Sediminicoccus sp. KRV36: one gene and its partner. The main gene of each other region encodes a partner of the protein of the gene in region 2 in a complex. Links are inferred from orthologs where the notes say so. Each region holds a gene or a part of one and is shown on either strand. Other genes may lie near its edges. The genes, in order: uvrB and LHU95_RS19290.

Region 1 (9,672 bases), 2.3 Mb from region 2 along the record:
GGCGGCCCGCCGAAGCCCTGCCAGGAATAGACCACGAAATCGCTGAGGCCGAGCTCCGCGCCCGTCGGCACCTGCGGCAGCAGCGGGCTGCGCGCCTCCGACGTGATCAGGATGGGGCGCACTCGCCCTTCGGCGATATGCGGCATGATCGAGCCGAGATTCTGGAAGGAAAGCTGCACCGTGCCCTGCAGCAGCGCGGTCGTCGCCGGCGCGCCGCCGCTGAAGGGGATATGCGTGATCTCCGTCCCCGTCGCCTGGCGGAACATCTCCATGGTGAGGTGATCGGAGGAGCCGGCGCCGCTGGTGGAATAGCTGGCATTGCGCCCGGGCGCCCGCAGCCAGGCCAGCACGCCCGGCAGGTCCGTCGCTGGAAGGGCGGCGCTGTTGATCACCAGCACATTGGGCGTGCGCACCGTCTGCATGATGCGGGTGAGCTGCGTGACGGGGTCATAGGCGAGGTTCGGCCGGAGGGCGACGTTGATCGCCCAGGTGCTGATCGGCGCATGCATCAGCGTATAGCCATCCGGTGCCGCGCGGATCACCTGGCGGGCCCCCACCTCACCCGTGGCGCCGGGGCGGTTTTCCACCGTGACGGGCCGGCCCAGCGCGCCCTGCATGGCATTGGCCATGGCGCGGGCGATGATGTCGGAGGAGGAGCCGGGCGCGAAGGGAACGATGATGGAGACACCCCGCGTCGGCCAATCCGCCTGGGCGAAGGCGGCGCCCGCAGGCAGCATCAGCGGCAGGGCCTGGAGCAGGTTGCGGCGGTTCATGGCGTGGTTCCCTCGGTTTTCCAAATCCTGCGACATGCGGGGCGCCACGGCCAGCCCCTGCAACCCGCGCGGTGCCGGCTGGTTTCTGCTATCCCCCCGCATGGCCTTCCCTCCAGCTGCAAGATGAGCACACCCAACCAGACCCTCCTGCAACGCAGCATCGCCGACGCAGTGCCGCATGCCGCGGGGCGCGTCAGCGGCGTGGCCCTGATGCGCGATGCCGGCGATGCCTTCGCCGTGCGGGCCGCCAGCGCGCGGGCCGCCGGCCGCAGCCTCGACCTGCAATATTACATGTGGCGCGGCGACGTGACGGGGCAGCTGCTCGCGCAGGAAGTGCTTGAGGCCGCCGATCGTGGGGTGACGGTGCGGCTGCTGCTGGATGACGTCTATGCCCTGGGCCGGGAGCGCACGCTGGCCGCCCTGGATGCGCATCCGCTGATCGAGGTGCGGCTGTTCAACGGCACGCGCTGGCGCCGCTTCGGCCGCCTCGGCTTTCTGCTGGAGCTGGCCTTTGGCGGGCGGCATCTGAACCGGCGCATGCACAATAAATCCTGGATCGCCGATGACTGCCTGGCGGTGGTGGGTGGGCGCAACCTGGGCGATGCGTATTTCGGCCTGGGCGCGCGCGGCGCCGTGCAATTCCGGGACCTCGATCTGCTGATCGCGGGGCCGGCTGCGCAGCAGGCGACGCACGTCTTCAACCGCTACTGGGCGAGCCCTCTGGCGCGGCCCGCGCGCCTCGCCGCCGCCACCGCCGAGCGCCAGGGCGGCTTGCCGGCGCTGCGCATGGTGCTGGCCTGCGCGGAGGATCGCCCGGCCGCGGATGCGCTGCTCGCCCGCCTCGGGGAGCCGGTGCTGGATGAGTTGGCCCAGGGGTCGGGGCTGCGGCTGCTGCCGCATCACGCCATCCAGGTGGTGGCCGACCCGCCGGCGAAGGCGAAGCGCGGGCTGCGGGCCCGCAAGCGCGCCCGCGCCGCTGGCGGCATCGCCGCCGAGATCGCCGATGCCTTGCGCCAGGCGCGGCAAGAGGCGCTGCTCATCTCGCCCTATTTCGTGCCGGGCCAGGCCGGGCTCAAGCTGCTGTGTGACCTGTGCGCGCGCGGGGTGCGGGTTTCCGTCGTCACCAATTCACTGGCGGCGACGGATGTGGTGGCCGTGCATGGCGGCTACGCGAAGTATCGCCAGGCCTTGCTGGCGGCGGGGGTGACGCTGTTCGAACTGAAACCCCGCTGGCCGGACGGAGAAACCAAGGGCAAGACCAGCCTGCTCGGCTCACGCGGGGCGGCGCTGCACACCAAGGCCTTTGCGGTGGATGGCGCGCTGGGCTTCGTGGGCTCCTTCAACCTCGATCCGCGCTCGGCCGCGCTGAACACGGAGATGGGCACCTTCGTGTGCGACGCCGTGATCGCCGGCGAAGTGGCGGCGGAACATGCGCGCCTCGCGGATCCGGCGGTGAGCTGGCAGGTGGTGTGGGAGGATGGGCGGATCGGCTGGCGCGATGGCGGCGTCGCGACCCTCCGGCAGGAACCAATGGCAGGCGCATGGCGGCGCGTGCTGGCCGGGCTGGTGCGGCGCCTGCCGGTGGAGGAGCAGCTGTGACAGGCCCGCGGGGTGCCGCATCGCATGATCGCCGCGCCGCGACATTTCCATGACATTCAATTTGCAGGCAGCGCAATAATCGCCTCTGATACAGATCCAACCCGGAGCATCGCCATGCGAAAGTTGATCCTTGCCTGCCTCCTTGTTGCTGGCTGCGCGGCTGGCGATGGCACGTCCAGTCCCCAGGCCACCGCCCCGACCGGCGACCCCTCTTTCGATGGCCGGTATACCGGGACGGTCTTATCCATCTCTCCGCCTGTCTGTGGTCAGCCCGGCGGCCGCATCGTGATGACAGTGGCAAATGGCGGGCTTTCGATGCGCCTCGGCGGGGGGCGCAACCTGCTGACAGCGCGTGTGAACCCGGGCGGGTCCATCTCCGATGTCACCTTCTCCGGTCCGGTCTGGGTTGGATCGTCATCGGGCAGCGGGCAAGTCACCGATGGCGAGGTCACGCTGCGTCTGTCCACGAGCGACCCTTCCTTCAGCGTCCCCTGCGCGTATCAGTACACTGCCCGCAAAGCCGCGTAGAACCAGCGCCGGACAATTGTGTCACGACGCCGATATTCTGGTCGAACTCACGGCCCCGACCGCCCGCGGCTTCCCCCGCGGGCCTTCATCTTCTTCGGGTCATAGCCCCCGCCCCCTGGCCCCATGGGCTTGGGCTTCCAGTCCTTCTTGGGCGTCGCCTCACGCAGGGAACGCCCGGCCTCATTGGGTGTCAGCGCGCTGCCCGATGGGGCGCTGCCCGGCGTGGCGATGTCCAGTTCCAGCGCCTCCAGCCGCTTGATCTCGTCGCGCAGCCGGGCCGCCGTCTCGAATTCCAGGTCGGCCGCCGCCGCGCGCATCTTCTTCTCCATCTCGGCGATGGCCGAGCGCAGGTCACGGCCGACGAATTGCGCCGTCGCATCGCCCTCCACCGCCTCCACCGTCACGTAGTCGCCCTGGCTCACATCGCGCAGCACATCGCTGATCTCCCGCTTGATGGAGGTGGGGGTGATGCCGTGCTCAGTGTTGTAGGCGATTTGCTTGTTGCGCCGCCGCTCCGTCTCCTCCAGGGCGCGCTTCATGCTGTCGGTCATGCGGTCGGCGTAGAGGATGACGCGGCCTTCGGCATTGCGGGCCGCCCGGCCGATGGTCTGGATGAGCGAGGTGGTGGAGCGCAGGAAGCCTTCCTTATCCGCGTCCAGGATGGTCACGAGGCCGCATTCGGGAATATCCAGCCCCTCGCGCAGCAGGTTGATGCCGATCAGCGCGTCGAACACGCCGCGGCGCAGGTCGCGGATGATCTCGATGCGCTCCAGCGTGTCCACATCGGAATGGAGGTAGCGCACGCGCACGCCCATTTCCGTCAGGTATTCGGTGAGTTGCTCGGCCATCTTCTTGGTCAGCACCGTGACCAGCACGCGCTCGCCCTTGGCGGCGCAGGCCTTGCACTCGGCCAGCAGGTCATCCACCTGATTTTCCACAGGGCGGATGTCGCAGACGGGGTCCACAAGGCCGGTCGGACGGATCACCTGCTCGGCGAAGACGCCGCCGGTGCGCTCCATTTCCCAGGGGCCGGGGGTGGCGCTGACGAAGACGGTCTGCGGGCGGAAACTCTCCCACTCCTCGAATTTCAGCGGGCGGTTATCTGTGCAGCTCGGCAGGCGGAAGCCGTATTCGCTGAGGATGATCTTGCGCGCATAGTCGCCCTTATACATGCCGCCGATCTGCGGCACGGTGACGTGGCTTTCATCCACCACCAGCAACGCGCCCTCGGGCAGATATTCGAACAGCGTCGGCGGCGGTTCGCCCGGATTCCGGCCGGAGAGATAGCGGGAATAATTCTCGATTCCCTTGCAGGAGCCGGTGGTCTCCATCATCTCGATATCGAAGGTGGTGCGCTGGTCCAGGCGCTGGGCTTCCAGCAGCTTGCCCTCCTTTTCCAGGATCAGCAGGTGCTCCTTCAGCTCCGCCTTGATGCGGCCGATGGCCTGCTGCATCGTCGGCCGCGGCGTCACGTAGTGGCTGTTGGCGTAGATGCTCACGCGCTCGAACTCGCCGGTGATTTCGCCGGTCAGCGGGTCGAATTCGCGCAGGGATTCGATGTCGTCGCCAAAGAGGTTGATGCGCCAGGCGCGATCCTCCAGCTGCGCGGGCCAGACATCCACGCTCTCGCCCCGCACCCGGAAGCTGCCGCGCTGGAAGGCCATGTCATTGCGGCGATATTGCTGCTCGACCAGGCCCTTCAGCAGCGCATCGCGGGAGATGCTGCCCCCCACTTCCAGCTTCACCACCATGTTGGAATAGGTCTCGACCGAGCCGATGCCGTAGATGCAGGAGACGCTGGCCACGATCACCACATCCCGCCGCTCCAGCAGGGATTGCGTGGCAGAGTGCCGCATGCGGTCAATCTGCTCGTTGATCTGGCTGTCTTTTTCGATATAGGTGTCGGTGCGCGGCACATAGGCTTCGGGCTGGTAATAGTCGTAGTAGCTGACGAAATATTCCACCGCGTTGTCGGGGAAGAAGCTCTTCATCTCGCCGTAGAGTTGCGCGGCCAGGGTCTTGTTGGGCGCCAGCACCAAGGTGGGACGCTGCACCGCCTCGATCACCTTCGCCATGGTGAAGGTCTTGCCCGAGCCCGTGACACCCAGCAGCACCTGGTCCCGCTCATTGCCCTGCACGCCGGCGATGAGTTCGCGGATGGCGGTGGGCTGGTCGCCATTCGGCTCGAAGGGGCTGACCACGCGCAACGGCTTGCCGGCGGGCGGCATGGGCTGGCGGATCGGCTGGAACGGCAGGGGGGCGATCATGTTCATGCCCCCAATATAGGATGGCGCGGCCGCCGCTGCGATGTCATATCCAGGGTCGAATCACAGGAATCCCGAATGCCCGAGGATGTGGACCCCGACGACAACTTCGTCAGCGATGACGCCTATGCGGCCGGCCGCGTGGCCTTCCAGGCGGGCGCCTCGGTGCTGGAAAACCCGATGGCCCAGACCGGCGATTGGGGAAAGGCCTGGTTCTCCGGCTGGCTGGACGCGCTGGCCGATGCCGTCACCGGCCATTCGCGCGAGCAGGGCGCCTATCGGCGGCTGCTGCGGCGCGACAGCGCGGAGCCATTCTGACCATGGACGAGAATGAAGCCCACGCCGCGCTCCGCAAGCGGGGCCGCGCCGAAATGCGGGAGATCCTGGGGGCCGCCTATACCGAGGCGCGTGACGCGACCACCACGCCCTTCAACGCGGCGATCCGGGCCCTTTCGGAGGAGATGGCCTATGCCACGCTCTGGACCCGGCCGGTGCTGGACCGCAAGCAGCGCAGCCTGATCACGCTGGGGATGCTCTGCGCGCTGAATCACCCGCATGAGCTGCGCATCCATCTGGTGGCGGCGCTGAACAATGGCTGCACGGCCGAGGAGATCAGCGAGGTCTTCACCCACGCCGTCGCCTATTGCGGCTTCCCGGCCTCGATAGACGCGCTACGCATGGCCGAGCAGGTGCTCAAGGAACAGGGCGCGCTGTAGGGCGCGCTGTCAGGCTCGCTCGGGGGGCCTCAGCGGCGCTTCTTGCGCGCCGCGTAGCGCGCGTCCCGCGCGGCCTTCTGCTCGACCAGCAATTGGGCGGCGCGGCGCTTTTCCTCGATCACCGCGCGGGCGGCTTCCTCGATGTCGCGCTGCTTCTGGGCGGCGGCCTCGGCCTTGGCGGCGGCGAGGGCGGCGGCCTTTTCATCGGCGCGGCGCTGTGCCTCGGCCTGGCGCAGCAGGCGCGCCTCACCGGCGGCCTTCTGCTCGGCCAGGCGGGCGATGACGGCGGGATCATCCGGGCCGGGCTGGGCGCGGAAGCGCTCCATCAGCTTGCGCTTGGCGTCGGCTGCGGAGGTCTGGCGATTGGCGAATGTGTCTTTGAAGCTCATCACGGGCTTCATAGCGCAGGCTTTCGCGCGCCGATATAGCCCCCTTTCGCATAGCGGACTTGACGCCAAGGCCCATCACGGCCGAGGGGAGGCGCATGCTTCGACTGACCGAAATCCGCCTGCCCCTCGATCATCCGCCTGAGGCGCTGGAAACCGCCATCCGCGCAAGGCTGGGTGGCGCCGAAATCCATGGCTTCACCATCTTCCGCCGCGGCTATGACGCGCGCAATCCACGGCGGATCATGCTGGCCTATACGCTGGATGTGGAAGCGCCGGAGGAAGCGGCGCTGTTGACCCGGGACACGGCCCTGCGCCAGGCGCCCGATACGGCCTACCGCTTCGTGGCGCGCGCGCCGGGCGGCCTGGCCGAACGCCCCGTCATCATCGGCACCGGCCCCTGCGGCCTGCTGGCAGCGCTGATCCTGGCGCAATCCGGCTTCCGGCCGATCATCCTGGAGCGCGGCAAGGTGGTGCGCGAACGCACCAAGGACACCTGGGACCTCTGGCGCCGGAACACGCTGCACCCTGAAAGCAATGTGCAATTCGGCGAGGGCGGGGCTGGCACCTTCTCGGACGGCAAGCTCTGGTCGCAGATCAAGGACCCCTTCCATTTCGGCCGCAAGGTGCTGGAGGAGTTCGTGAAGGCCGGCGCGCCGGAGGAAATCCTCTACGTCAGCAAGCCGCATATCGGCACCTTCCGCCTGGTGCAGATGGTGGAATCCATACGCGCCACGATCGAGGCGCTGGGCGGCGAATACCGCTTCGGCTGCCGGGTGGATGACCTCGACCTCGACGCGTCACGCCAGGTCCAGGGCGTGGTGCTGGAAGGCGGGGAGCGCATCGCCGCCCGGCATGTGGTGCTGGCCATCGGGCATTCGGCGCGGGACAGCTTCGCCATGCTGCATGCGCGCGGGGTTGCGATGCAGGCCAAGCCGTTTTCCATCGGTGTCAGGATCGAGCATCCGCAATCGCTGATTGATCGCAACCGCTTCGGCCCGCATGCCGGGCACCCCTTGCTGGGGGCGGCCGATTACAAGCTGGTGCATCACGCGGCCAATGGGCGCTCGGTCTACAGTTTCTGCATGTGTCCGGGGGGCACGGTGGTGGCGGCGGCGAGCGAGCCGGGGCGCCTCGTCACCAACGGGATGAGCCAGTATTCGCGCAATGAGCGCAACGCCAATGCCGGCATCGTGGTCGGCATCACGCCAGCTGATTACCCGGGTGGGCCGCTCGCCGGCATCGAATTTCAGCGCCACTGGGAGGAGGCCGCCTTCGCGGCCGGCGGCGGCACCTATGCCGCACCGGCGCAACGCGTCGAGGATTTCCTGGCCGGCCGCCCTTCCACCACGCTGGGCGATGTCATTCCCTCCTACCGCCCCGGCGTCACGCCGACCGATCTTGCCGCCTGCCTGCCGGATTTCGTGGTGGCCGCGATGCGCGAGGCGCTGCCCGCCTTTGACCGCCAGATCCCCGGCTTCGCCCTGGCCGATGCGGTGATGACGGGGGTGGAGACGCGCACCTCCTCGCCGCTGCGGATTCCGCGCGGGGTGGATTGCCAGAGCCTGAACACGCGCGGGCTGTATCCGGCGGGCGAAGGGGCGGGCTATGCGGGGGGCATCATGTCGGCCGGGGTGGATGGCATTCGCGTGGCCGAGGCGGTGGCGCTGGCCATGACCGATGGCGGGCCGGTGCGGGCCAGCGGCAGCCGGGCGGATGATGCGCTGACCTATGGCTGAGCGCGGGCGCCCCGCATCTCATCCTGCCGCCAGGCGATCAGCCCCGTGCTGCCCACCAGGATCTCCCGCGTGCGGCGCACCAGCGCGGCATTGGCGCTGGCTGCGAGCGGCACGCCCATCAGCATCCCCGCCGCGAGGATAGCCCCCTCCTGAACACCGGCCGAGCCTGGCAGCAGGAAGCCCGCATTGCGCAGCACCTGCGCGAAGCTCTCGATCACCAGCGCCTCGGCGAAGCTCACCGGATGGCCGATCAGCCAGAGCAGGACCATCATCTCGATGGCACCCATCATCCAGGAACCGAAATGCAGCGCCACCGCGCGGGCCAAGGCGGGACGGTTCGCGTGCAGGCGCAGCATCGCTTCCTGGAACTGGTCAATCCAGGCCGGGTCGAGGCGCGGCCAGCGGCGGGCCAGGCGCACCAGCAGGCGCCGCAAGGCGCGCAACGCTGGCGGTCGCTGCACCGCGAACAGGCCCACCACGGTCGCCAGGACAGCCGCGAGGCCGATCAGGAAGCCCGAGGTCTCGGCGTGCCGGTCCAGCGTCAGCAGCATGGCGAGGCCCAGCATGAGAAAGGGCAGCTGCGCCACGGATTCGAGAGCAATGCCGATGGTGGCCGTGCTCGTCGCCAATTCGGTCGGCACGCCGTCACGGATCATGAGGCGCGTCACGGCGGCCTGCCCCATCACCGCGCCGGCCGGCAGCAGGGAATCACCGGCCTCGCGGTACCAGCGCAGCCGGACCATGCGCCAGAAGGAGGGCCTGTGCTCGGGCGGCAGCAGGACGAGCCACGCCTTGGCGCCGAACATGAGCTGCGGCAGGTGCAGCGTGAAGGAGGCGAGCAGCGCCAGGGGCAGCGTCAGGAGGACAAGCCCCACCGCATTCACTTCGCCGCGGTTGATCAGGATCAGGCCAGCGAGCGCCAGCAGGCCCAGCACGAGCCCGTTGCGCAGCCCGCGGCGCCATGGCTTGTCGGCTTGGGTCAAGGATGACCGCCTTAGAGACCGTTTGGGAATGCTGGCGGGTCGGCTGCGCGGGTCTTTTCCGCCCCTGCCGTGTCGTGCCGAAGGCACGCCTCCGGCGTGACGCCAGACTTGCCGATGCAACCAGCATCGGCGGCGTCCGGCGCCTTGCAGGAGCGAAAAATCCCTCGCGCATCCTCCGCCGCCAGCATTCCCAAACGGTCTCTCAGAAATCCAGGTCGGCGTAGTGCGGCGGTGGTTCCAGCCCGCTGATCCGGTCGGCCAGGAGGGCGCGGAAACAGGGGCGCGACTTCACGCGGGCATACCAGTCGCGCGCCGACTGGTTGTGGCTCCAATCCACGTCATTGGCGTAGTCCAGCGCCGAGAGATGCCCGGCCGCCGCGAAATCCGCCATGCTGATCTGCGGCCCCGCGAGCCAGGTGTGGCGCTCGGCCAGGAAGCCGATCTCGTCCAGATGGGTCTTGAGATTGGCATAGCCCGCGCGGATCACGGCGCCATCCGGATGGCCATGCCCCAATTGCCGCTTCAGATGCCGCTCCCAGATCAGGTTGCGCGAGACCTCGGCGCCAAAGAGGTTGTCGAACCAGGAGAGCAGCCGCCGCACTTCCGCGCGTTCGGCCAAGGTGCGGCCGAACAGCGCGATATCGGGATAGGCCTCGTCCAGATATTCGCAGATGGCGTAGCTGT
Region 2 (5,488 bases):
TGGGTCGGCCTGCTGGTCATCGTCTATGTCGCGGGCGACATGATCTGGTCCGGCACGCATGAAGTGGCCGACCGGGTTCCGGAATCCTATGCCTTCCTGCTGCTGCCGCTCGGCTACCTGGCGCTGCCGGGCGTCTTCCCGGCCTGGATCTGGGCGGGGGCGACGGTGATGCAGGTGGCCTTGCTGGCAGCCCTCTGCGCGCTGATCGTCGAAGCGGTGCTGCGCGCCCGTCGCCGATAACACCGAGCGGCCTGGCCGGGGGCACCCTCGGCCCCAACAAGGCGCCGGAAACGGCCCGCCCTGGCGCAGCGTGGAGAATGATTCACGGCGCCAGCCACGGCGCGCCGGCCGAGGCAGGCCGCCAGTCTGCGGAATGTTTCGCCATCATCGCGGGCGCGGCGGGGCAAAAGCCCCTGCGCAAGCCCCAGGGCGGTTGATGCCGGGCCCGGCCGAAGGCGGTGCGCCGCAACGCCCCTGGGGCGCCGGCGGCGGATTTTCCACATGACCGTTCGGTAAAGACAGCCGCTGGCAGGGCGTTTAGCTTCCCGCGCATCCGAGTTGAGGAAAGCACAAGAAAATGGACTTCGCCACCTTCGCCGAAAGCTGGAACTGGGTGATCCTCACCGAGATCCTCGGCGTGAACCTGATCCTCTCCGGCGACAATGCGGTGCTCATCGCCCTCGCCGCCGCCGGCCTGCCGGCCGAGCAACGCTCCAAGGCCATCCTCTTCGGCATGGTGCTGGCCGTGGTGCTGCGCATCGTGCTCAGCCTCGCCGCCGTTTATCTGCTGGCCATTCCGGGGATCATGCTGGCGGGCGGCCTCGTGCTGCTCTGGATCGCGTATACCTTCTTCAAGGAGCTGCGCCAGAAGGACAAGGACGAGGCCAGCGGCCATCACGCCGATGCCGCGCCCAAGACCATGGCCGTGGCCCTGCGCCAGATCGTCATCGCCGATGTCTCCATGAGCCTCGACAATGTGCTGGCCGTGGCGGGTGCCGCGCATGGCAACACGCCCATGCTGATCATCGGCCTCGTCATCTCCATCCTGCTGATGGGCGTCGCGGCCACGCTGATCGCCCGCCTGCTGGAGAGCTACCCGATCGTCGCCTATATCGGCGTAGCCCTCATCGTCTACATCGGCATCGAGATGGTCTATGAAGATGTGCATCGCTTCATGAGCGGCGGCAGCGCCCATGGCGAATACCGCGAATTGCCCGAACCACTGATGATGCCCCCCCTGGTGCGAGTGACTTGATGCGGCATTTCTCCCTCATCCTCCTGGCTGGTCTTGCGGCCTGCGCGACCGAAGGCGGCGATCAGGCCGGCGGCGCCGGCGCCGTGCCCGTGGTTTCGGCCCCGGCCTTGCTCGCGCAGCGCCTGCCCGCCCAGGCTGGCAGTTTCCAGCGCGGCGCCACAGCGCCGATCGACCAGCCGCTTCCCGGTGTGGAGGTGGCCTATGCCACGCCCGGGCGCTCGGCCGCGGGCTTCGTGCAGGTGGTGCGCCCCCCCGCCGTGGCACCGCCCGATGGGCCGGGCAGCCTGGTCGTGCAGGATGAGTACCAGCGGGTGATCGCCGCGGCGCAGCGCGGCTCGGGCCCGCATCGCCGGCTGCGCCTGGTCCGCGAAAGTGACCAGCCGCCCGGCGCGCCGCTGTTTCGCTGCGCCGACCTGGAAGGCGCCTATGGCCGCACGGCGGTGACCAGCACCACCTGTGTGGGTGCGGCGGGCGGGCAATTGCTGCGGCTGCGGGTTTCCATGCCGCGGCGCGATCCGCCAGCGGCCGATCCGCGCGCCTTCATTCGCGACATCACCGAAGCCCTGCGCCGCGGCGGGGGCTGAAAGCCACCCCCTCGGCTACCAGCTGCGAATACGCTCATAGAGCGGCTTAAGCAGGAAGGGGCTAAGAAACAGTGGAAACTGGCAGAGCACGCAGAACAGCAGGATCCCCGGATCCGTCGCCTCCGGCAGCACCGCCAGATAGAGCGCCATATTGCGGTTGCCGGCCAGCAGTCCGGCCGAGAGTGCCAGCCGCTGCCCGAACCCCGCGAAAGCGAGTGCCGTCGCCGCATTCATGGCCAGCGTGCCGCCAAAGGCCATGGCGACGCCGGTCAGGATGAAGCCGGGCTCCGCCAGCATGCGCGCCAGCACGCCATCCATCACGCCGAAGCCATAGAACACCACCAGCAGCACCACCGCCCCATCCACCGCGCGCCCCCAATGCTGGAGTTGCGCCGGGGCCACCACACGGCGGATGCCGATGGAAATCACCAGCGGTAGCAGCACCACCAGCCCCAGCCGCAGCATCAGCCCCGTCATGGAAATCGCGAGATCAATGCCCAGCAGCCCCAGCGCCAAGGGCGGCGCCGTGATCGGGATCAGCAGGATGGAGAGCACCGCCACCACGAAGGCGATCTCGCCATCCAGCCCCACCATTCGGGCAAAAGCCGGTGAGGAGGTGGCGGCACAGCCCGTCGCCACGATCACCAGCCCATTGGCCAGCGGGCCGGTGATGCCCAGCGCTGTGAGTGCCGCCCAGGCCAGCAAAGGCGTCGCGATCAGCAGCCAGGCCAGCAATGCGACCACCAGCAGGGGCCGGCGCAGATAGGCCAGCACCTGGGCCGGGTCCACGCGCAGCAGCACCAGCACCATGAGGATGAAGACCACGGGCGTGATCACGTCCCGGAACAGCGCGGCCAGCGGGGGGATGAACAGCCCCGCGAAGATGCTGCCGGCCAACAGCGCGGCCCCGTGCAGGGCGGACCATTCCAGGAGGCGGCGCGTCAGGTCCAAGGGTTCTGCATGGTTGGTGGCGTTCGCCGGATGTTCTATAGCCCTGTGCGTGTCCGCACCATCCTCTCCAGGGGCTGCCCCCCCGCAAGACTACCTCGCCCGGCTGAACCCGGAGCAACGCTCGGCCGTGGAAACGCTGGACGGGCCTTTGCTCGTGCTGGCCGGTGCGGGCACCGGCAAGACGCGGGTGCTGACCACCCGATTCGCGCATCTGCTGATGACGGGCCGCGCCCAGCCGCACCAGGTGCTCTCCGTCACCTTCACCAACAAGGCCGCGCGCGAGATGCGCGAGCGTGTGGGCGCCATCCTGAACCGCCCGGTGGAAGGGCTGTGGCTGGGCACGTTCCACGCGCTCGCCGCGCGCATGCTGCGCCGCCATGCGGAGCTGGTCGGCCTCACCTCCAGCTTCACCATCCTGGACACGGATGATCAGGCGCGCCTGCTCAAGCAGGTGATGGAAGCGGAAGGTGTGGACCTCAAGCGCTGGCCGCCCAATGGCCTCATGGGCGTGATCCAGCGCTGGAAGGATCGCGGGCTGACGCCGGACCGCATTCCTGTGGCCGAAACCTCCGACTACGCGAATAACCGCGCCGAGAAGCTCTACGCCGCCTACCAGGCGCGGCTGGTGGCGCTGAATGCCTGCGACTTCGGCGACCTGCTGCTGCACATCACCGAAATCCTGCGCACCAATGCCGAAATCCTGGCGAGCTATCATCGCCTGTTCCGCTACATCCTGGTGGATGAGTATCAGGACACCAACCTGGTCCAATATCTATGGCTGCGGCTGCTCGCCCAGGGCCACAAGAACATCTGCTGCGTCGGCGATGATGACCAGTCCATCTATTCCTGGCGCGGCGCCGAGATCGAAAACATCCTGCGCTTCGAGCGCGACTTCCCGGGGGCCGTCATCGTGCGGCTGGAGAGCAATTATCGCTCGACGCGCCCCATCCTCGCCGCGGCCGCGGGGCTGATCGCCCGCAATGAGGGGAGGTTGGGCAAGACCCTGCGCTCCGGCCGCGAGGATGCCTCGGGCGAGCGGGTGCGCGTGGTGTCGCTGTGGGACAGCGAGGAGGAAGCCCGCATGGTCGGTGGCCGCATCGAGGAAGCGCGGCGTGACGGGCAGAATTTGAGCGAAATCGCCATCCTGGTGCGTGCCGGATTCCAGACGCGCTCCTTTGAGGAAAGGCTGATCACCCTCGCCATCCCGTATCGCGTGTTTGGTGGTGCCAAATTCTACGAGCGCGCCGAAATCCGCGACGCCATCGCCTATTTCCGCGCCCTCTCCCAGCCCAATGATGATCTGGCCTTCGAGCGCATCGTGAACACGCCCAAGCGTGGTTTGGGCGATACCGCCATGGCGGCGCTGCACCGCCTGAGCCGTGATGAGAAAATCCCGCTGCGCTTCGCCGCCGAGCGCCTCTGCCAGACCGATGCCATCCGCCCCCGCCCGCGCGCGGCCCTGCGCGAATTGCTGGAAGGCCTGAGCCGCTGGAACGCGGCCCTGGAACGCGAGGGCCATGTCGTCGTCGCCGCCCAGGTCCTGGAGGAGAGCGGCTATGTCGAGATGTGGAAGGCCGACCGCAGCATCGAGGCCGCGGGGCGCCTCGACAACCTCAAGGAATTGCTGCGCGCCATGGGGGATTTCGCGACCCTCGGCGCCTTCCTGGAACACATCGCCCTGGTCATGGAAAATGACGATAATTCCGAGGGCCAAAAGGTCGGCATCATGACGCTGCACGCCGCCAAGGGCCTGGAATTCGACATGGTCTTCCTGCCAGGCTGGGAGGAAGGGCTGTTCCCCTCGCAGCGCAGCCTGGATGAGGGCGGCGCCAAGGCGCTCGAAGAAGAACGCCGCCTCGCTTATGTCGGCATCACCCGCGCCCGCAGGCATTGCACCATCAGCCATGCCGCCAACCGGCGCATCTACGGCAACTGGGTGAACTCCATCCCGTCCCGCTTCCTCGATGAACTCCCCGAGAGCGAAATCCTGCGCGAGGGCGGCGTGGCTCAGGCAGCCCGCATGCCATCCAGCGTGTTTTCAGCGGGGGCCCCGCTGTCCTCCCAGCGCCGGCCGCGCGTGATCGAGGCCGGCGCCTGGGAGGTGGATCAAAGGCCCGAACGCGAAAAAGCCTTCGCGCGGGGGACGCGCGTCTTCCACACCAAATTCGGCTATGGGCGCGTGCTGGATGTGGATGACGACAAGCTGGAAATCGAGTTCGAGAAGGCGGGCGTGAAGCGGGTGTTGGACCGTTTTGTCGAGCCGGCTTAGATCGAGGGGCGTTGCCCCCCGAGCCCCCCAGCAGGAAACACAGTTTCCTGCACCTTCGATCCAAAGAGTCTCATGAAGAAACATCCCGCGCAGCTCGAAACCTTGGTGCTGGACCAGCTGCCCGAGGACGCAGTCCCCTCCTATGAGGCAGCACTGCTGGCCGTCAGCGCCACCATCTCGCTGTTTCACGACGAAGCGACCGACCATTGGCGCATCGAAGCCGTGCGCGACACGCTGGCCGACCAGGATGCGCTGCACGCCGCCCTGGCCCTGGCCGCCGGCCTGACGGGCCATGAAGCGCCGCTGACCCGCAGCCTGACGGAGTCCGATGGCTGGCTGGCGCGCACCGTGGAAGCCTTCCCCGAACAGGAAATCGGCCGCCGCTTCCTGATCCGCCCCACCCATGTCGCACCCCGCCACACCTATGGC

Evidence for each region.
Region 1: the proteins of LHU95_RS19290 (region 2) and uvrB are in contact, whole or in part, in a crystal structure (PDB 7EGT), measured with the Thermus thermophilus proteins. The link is inferred for Sediminicoccus sp. KRV36 from one-to-one orthologs. Residues at the interface, in WP_096412145.1 of Thermus thermophilus: His654, Arg656, Phe657, Gln666, Asp668, Glu669, Lys680, Arg681, Leu682, Ser683, Lys685, Tyr686, Ala687; in WP_096411307.1 of Thermus thermophilus: Glu23, Leu25, Arg26, Asp27, Gly28, Glu29, Arg30, Phe31, Arg55, Glu326, Asp327, Phe328, Glu379, Ser382, Gln383, His398, Gly400, Arg401.

Annotation. Positions count from the first base shown.
Region 1 is NZ_CP085081.1:1,769,968-1,779,639, reverse strand. The notes cover bases 2,561-5,517. They hold uvrB (excinuclease ABC subunit UvrB), read right to left. Parts: upstream 5,174-5,517; coding sequence 2,948-5,173; downstream 2,561-2,947. Other genes in these bases: LHU95_RS08045 (carboxymuconolactone decarboxylase family protein), read left to right, coding at 5,485-5,517; LHU95_RS08050 (hypothetical protein), read left to right, coding at 5,243-5,482; LHU95_RS08060 (hypothetical protein), read left to right, coding at 2,561-2,900. Outside these bases: LHU95_RS08070 (tripartite tricarboxylate transporter substrate-binding protein), read right to left, coding at 1-773; LHU95_RS08065 (phospholipase D family protein), read left to right, coding at 897-2,372; more of LHU95_RS08060, read left to right, coding at 2,487-2,560; more of LHU95_RS08045, read left to right, coding at 5,518-5,880; LHU95_RS08040 (DUF6481 family protein), read right to left, coding at 5,910-6,269; LHU95_RS08035 (NAD(P)/FAD-dependent oxidoreductase), read left to right, coding at 6,365-8,005; LHU95_RS08030 (lysylphosphatidylglycerol synthase domain-containing protein), read right to left, coding at 7,996-8,988; LHU95_RS08025 (glutathione S-transferase family protein), read right to left, coding at 9,191-9,672. UniProt on the Escherichia coli protein: The UvrABC repair system catalyzes the recognition and processing of DNA lesions. A damage recognition complex composed of 2 UvrA and 2 UvrB subunits scans DNA for abnormalities.
Region 2 is NZ_CP085081.1:4,071,544-4,077,031, forward strand. What follows is about bases 2,544-5,488. They hold LHU95_RS19290 (UvrD-helicase domain-containing protein), read left to right. Parts: upstream 2,544-2,917; coding sequence 2,918-5,059; downstream 5,060-5,488. Other genes in these bases: LHU95_RS19285 (hypothetical protein), read right to left, coding at 2,544-2,790; LHU95_RS19295 (50S ribosomal protein L11 methyltransferase), read left to right, coding at 5,132-5,488. Outside these bases: LHU95_RS19270 (TerC family protein), read left to right, coding at 1-240; LHU95_RS19275 (TerC family protein), read left to right, coding at 578-1,255; LHU95_RS19280 (hypothetical protein), read left to right, coding at 1,255-1,839; more of LHU95_RS19285, read right to left, coding at 1,855-2,543. UniProt on the Escherichia coli protein: A helicase with DNA-dependent ATPase activity. Unwinds DNA duplexes with 3'-5' polarity. Translocates on single-stranded DNA with 3'-5' polarity. Initiates unwinding more efficiently from a nicked substrate than double-stranded DNA.